Regions from separate parts of the Paenibacillus crassostreae genome, predicted to be linked through region 1. Evidence: a T-box and tRNA genes for the amino acid it is inferred to sense, from the RefSeq annotation. Region 1 holds a T-box; the other holds one or more tRNA genes.

The links. A T-box is a leader RNA that pairs with one kind of tRNA and senses whether it is charged. The one in region 1 lies ahead of trpS (tryptophan--tRNA ligase), so its partner is inferred to be a tRNA-Trp.
Region 2: it encodes a tRNA-Trp, which carries the amino acid that the T-box ahead of trpS (tryptophan--tRNA ligase) is inferred to sense. The anticodon was not compared.

Annotation. Positions count from the first base shown of each region.
Region 1 is NZ_CP017770.1:1,881,956-1,884,127, forward strand. Features, by position in the region: gene LPB68_RS08920 (hypothetical protein) at 67-252, shown strand; gene trpS (tryptophan--tRNA ligase) at 249-1,238, opposite strand; T-box leader at 1,296-1,534, opposite strand; gene LPB68_RS08930 (alpha/beta-type small acid-soluble spore protein) at 1,723-1,968, shown strand; gene LPB68_RS08935 (GntR family transcriptional regulator) at 2,165-2,172, shown strand, end outside.
Region 2 is NZ_CP017770.1:3,431,278-3,433,449, reverse strand. Features, by position in the region: tRNA gene LPB68_RS15820 (tRNA-Leu) at 72-150, opposite strand; tRNA gene LPB68_RS15815 (tRNA-Arg) at 174-250, opposite strand; tRNA gene LPB68_RS15810 (tRNA-Leu) at 268-356, opposite strand; tRNA gene LPB68_RS15805 (tRNA-Cys) at 365-438, opposite strand; tRNA gene LPB68_RS15800 (tRNA-Gly) at 449-523, opposite strand; tRNA gene LPB68_RS15795 (tRNA-Gln) at 531-605, opposite strand; tRNA gene LPB68_RS15790 (tRNA-His) at 622-697, opposite strand; tRNA gene LPB68_RS15785 (tRNA-His) at 750-825, opposite strand; tRNA gene LPB68_RS15780 (tRNA-Trp) at 850-923, opposite strand; tRNA gene LPB68_RS15775 (tRNA-Tyr) at 933-1,017, opposite strand; tRNA gene LPB68_RS15770 (tRNA-Thr) at 1,021-1,096, opposite strand; tRNA gene LPB68_RS15765 (tRNA-Phe) at 1,125-1,200, opposite strand; tRNA gene LPB68_RS15760 (tRNA-Asp) at 1,218-1,295, opposite strand; tRNA gene LPB68_RS15755 (tRNA-Met) at 1,309-1,385, opposite strand; tRNA gene LPB68_RS15750 (tRNA-Val) at 1,403-1,478, opposite strand; tRNA gene LPB68_RS15745 (tRNA-Glu) at 1,555-1,629, opposite strand; tRNA gene LPB68_RS15740 (tRNA-Ser) at 1,644-1,735, opposite strand; tRNA gene LPB68_RS15735 (tRNA-Asn) at 1,740-1,815, opposite strand; rRNA gene LPB68_RS15730 (23S ribosomal RNA) at 1,996-2,172, opposite strand, start outside.

The sequences.
Region 1 (2,172 bases):
CTTAGTATGGCTTCATGGAAGAACATTATACTTTATTCATCTAATAAAATACTGGAGGTTTTTAACATGAGCAAAGGTCTTTCATTATGGTTCGCAGCTTCATCCATTATCCTGTTGGCAATAGCAGCTATCGCTATTAGTCATTCAGGCTGGCTTGCATTTCTATTAACTGCATTAGCTGTCTGTAACATTGGTTGGGGCTTCGTCATCAAAGCTAAACGTAGAAAGTCATCTATAGAAGATGTTAATTAGTGCTTCGAAGGTAGAAATCCCATGCGTTGTTTCACATCATCTAGTACGCTACTGGCAATTTCACTGGCATTGTTAGCTCCTTGAGCTAAGATGTCATGGATTTCGCCAGACTCACGGATTTCATAATAACGTTTCTGCAGAGGTTCAAGTGTATTCACGATAACCTCTGCAAGCTCTTTCTTGAAGCCACCATACATCTTCCCTTCATACTTCAAACGAATATCTTCAAGAGATAATCCTGAACATTCCGCATAAATACTCATCAGATTACTGATCTCCGGCTTAGTCTCTACATCATATCTAACCTCTGCACCTGAATCTGTTGTTGCTCTACTGATCTTTTTACGAATCACATCTGGTTCATCTAATAAAGCAATATAGCTTGCAGGGACAGTGCTACTTTTACTCATTTTTTTGCTAGCATCATCAAGACACATCACGCGAGCTCCAACTTTGGGAATATAGGGTTCTGGCATGGTAAAGCATTCCCCATAACGGTGATTGAAGCGTCCTGCTAGATCCCGCGTTAACTCCAAATGCTGTTTCTGATCTTCGCCCACTGGAACTAAATCTGCGTTATATAGCAATATATCTGCAGCCATGAGCGATGGATACACAAATAGACCTGCACCAACAGATTCCTTACCATTTGATTTATCCTTATACTGAGTCATACGCTCTAACTCACCCATGGATGTTAACGTCGTCAATAACCAACCGAGCTCCGCATGCTGATGTACCGCAGATTGCAAGAATACATTTGATTTGGAAGCATCAATTCCTGCTGCAATATATAACGCTGCGTTCGCTTCTGATCTTTCCCGAAGATCTTCTGGTTCCTGTGGTACCGTAATTGCATGTAGATCAGCGACCATGAAATAACATTGATATTCATCCTGCAATTTCACGAAATTCTTCATAGCTCCAATATAATTTCCCAACGTTAATCTTCCACTAGGTGTTATGCCTGAAAGTACTTTTTTCAATGTAATCCCTCCCATATTTTGTATATAAAATAAACAACAGAAAAAGGCCCATCATCCGCAAGGGACGTGAGACCGTGGTGCCACCCTTATTTATCGCAAATAGCAAAGCACAACATTTGCGACCTTCAACTTCCGTAACGTGGAAAACACGGCCAGTCTATTAAGGAAATTAAATCTTCCCGTTCAACTTGGCACTCAAGGGCCCATTCAGTACATCGACACCACCGGTTTGCATCAACCACCGGCTTTCTGAAGGTCATCTAATGATACTTACTTGTCCCTGTCATCGCATTATATCTTTTCATGTTATATACCTGCAATCATAAGACTCAGCAGCCCTTATTGTCAAATATGAATCAAGTCACCAAAGGAAAATGAAGTGGTTTGAACTAATAATTACCACTTCTAAACCGACCATCTTGTTGTATGTTTTCATATGTTTAAATCCATAATAACCTCATTACTTACTAAGGAGGTGACAAACATGGGTCAAGCAGGTCAACAAAATCAAGGTCGGAGCGGTCGTTCCAATAACTTGGTAGTCCCTCAAGCTACTGCAGCTTTGCAACAATTAAAAATGGAAGCTGCCCAAGAATTAGGTGTTCAAATTCCTCAAGATGGTTACTATGGCAATTACACTTCCCGTGAAACTGGTTCTTTGGGAGGATATATTACCAAACGACTTGTTCAGTTAGCAGAACAACAACTATCAGGTCGTAATAACGGGTAGTTTGCTTTATTCTAATGGTATTCAATGTTGATTTAATAGAAATAGGGCTATCCCAAACGGTCAAAGTTGACCCGAGGGATTAGTCCTTTTTTTGCTTTATCCACGATACATTGCATTTACATGACAGTAATAGCTCTTTACTAAAGTTGATCGCACTGTTATAGTTGTAATATAACAGTTGATTAGGAGGTGCTTTATGATTAT
Region 2 (2,172 bases), 1.5 Mb from region 1:
TTCCTTATATTTATAAAAAAAGGTTTATAAAATTGCTTAGATAAGCAATCCTATAAACCTTTTTCGTTATATACCGGCGAGAGGACTCGAACCTCCACGGTTTCCCTCTCGATTTTGAGTCGAGCGCGTCTGCCATTCCGCCACGCCGGCACATTATAATACTTCAACAATAGTGGTGCGCCCTAAGAGATTCGAACTCCTGGCCTTTTGATTCGTAGTCAAACGCTCTATCCAGCTGAGCTAAGGGCGCAAATACTATAACTTAAATGGTGCGGAAGACCAGACTTGAACTGGTACGATAGTCACCTACCGCAGGATTTTAAGTCCTGTGCGTCTGCCGATTCCGCCACTCCCGCGTAAATAATGGAGGCGCCACCCAGATTTGAACTGGGGATAAAGCTTTTGCAGAGCTGTGCCTTACCACTTGGCTATGGCGCCATGTATAAAATGGAGCGGACGACGGGAATCGAACCCGCGACCCTCGCCTTGGCAAGGCGATGCTCTACCGCTGAGCCACGTCCGCATATAAATGGCTGGGAATATAGGATTTGAACCTATGCATGACGGAGTCAAAGTCCGTTGCCTTACCGCTTGGCTAATTCCCAACAATTTAGAAATAAATGGGGCGACCGATGGGTCTCGAACCCACGAATGCCGGAACCACAATCCGGTGCGTTAACCACTTCGCCACGACCGCCATATTATTATTTATGATACTGATTGAAATGAGATCTAAAATTTAAATAAAATGGGGCGACCGATGGGTCTCGAACCCACGAATGCCGGAACCACAATCCGGTGCGTTAACCACTTCGCCACGACCGCCATATTTAAATTTTGATTTCTTATTGGCAGGGGCAGCAGGAATTGAACCCACACCAACGGTTTTGGAGACCGTTGTTCTACCTTTAAACTATGCCCCTAAAAAGAAATGGTGGAGGCTGATGGATTCGAACCACCGAACTCGTAGAGAGCAGATTTACAGTCTGCCGTGTTTAGCCACTTCACTAAGCCTCCAAATGGTGCCGGCGAGAGGACTTGAACCCCCAACCTACTGATTACAAGTCAGTTGCTCTACCAGTTGAGCTACACCGGCGCACCTATAACAAATCTTTAAAAAACAATGGTGGCTCGGAACGGAATCGAACCGCTGACACGAGGATTTTCAGTCCTCTGCTCTACCGACTGAGCTACCGAGCCATATTTAGAAATAATAATGGCGGAACCGACGGGATTCGAACCCGCGATCTCCTGCGTGACAGGCAGGCATGTTAGGCCAACTACACCACGGTTCCACATAGATTTAATTGGTTGCGGGGGCAGGATTTGAACCTGCGGCCTTCGGGTTATGAGCCCGACGAGCTACCGGGCTGCTCCACCCCGCGTCATTAATTAATATTCATGGTGGAGGCTGAGGGGATCGAACCCCCGACCCTCTGCTTGTAAGGCAGATGCTCTCCCAGCTGAGCTAAGCCTCCATAAGAGATATAATGTTTATCATAACAGATAACTCGAAATTAAATCAAGTATTAATTCAAAAATCTTAATAATAATTGGTGACCCGTAGGGGACTCGAACCCCTGTTACCTCCGTGAAAGGGAGGTGTCTTAACCACTTGACCAACGGGCCTTATGAAAACTTTATGGCGGAGAGAGAGGGATTCGAACCCTCGAGACGCTTGTGGCGCCTACACGATTTCCAATCGTGCTCCTTCGGCCAGCTCGGACACCTCTCCATAATGGCTCCCCGAACAGGACTCGAACCTGTGACAACTCGATTAACAGTCGAGTGCTCTACCAACTGAGCTATCAGGGAATAATCATTACTTTAAAATTTGGTTCATCACAAAAGTGTAAATAAATTTTAAAGCTATCAGATGTTTGATCACCTGAAAACTAGATACGAACGAATCTGCATTGAAACACTTGTCTCCGTAGTTCTTCCTTCGATGCAAAGCGTAACGCTTCCGAAGTTAGTTTTCCTACGGAAAACTTTTAGGATAAGCCCTCGACCGATTAGTATTGGTCAGCTCCGTGCATTACTGCACTTCCACCTCCAACCTATCTACCTCGTAGTCTTCAAGGGGTCTTACTAATTGGGAAATCTCATCTTGAGGGGGGCTTCACGCTTAGATGCTTTCAGCGCTTATCCCGTCCGCACGTAGCTACCCAG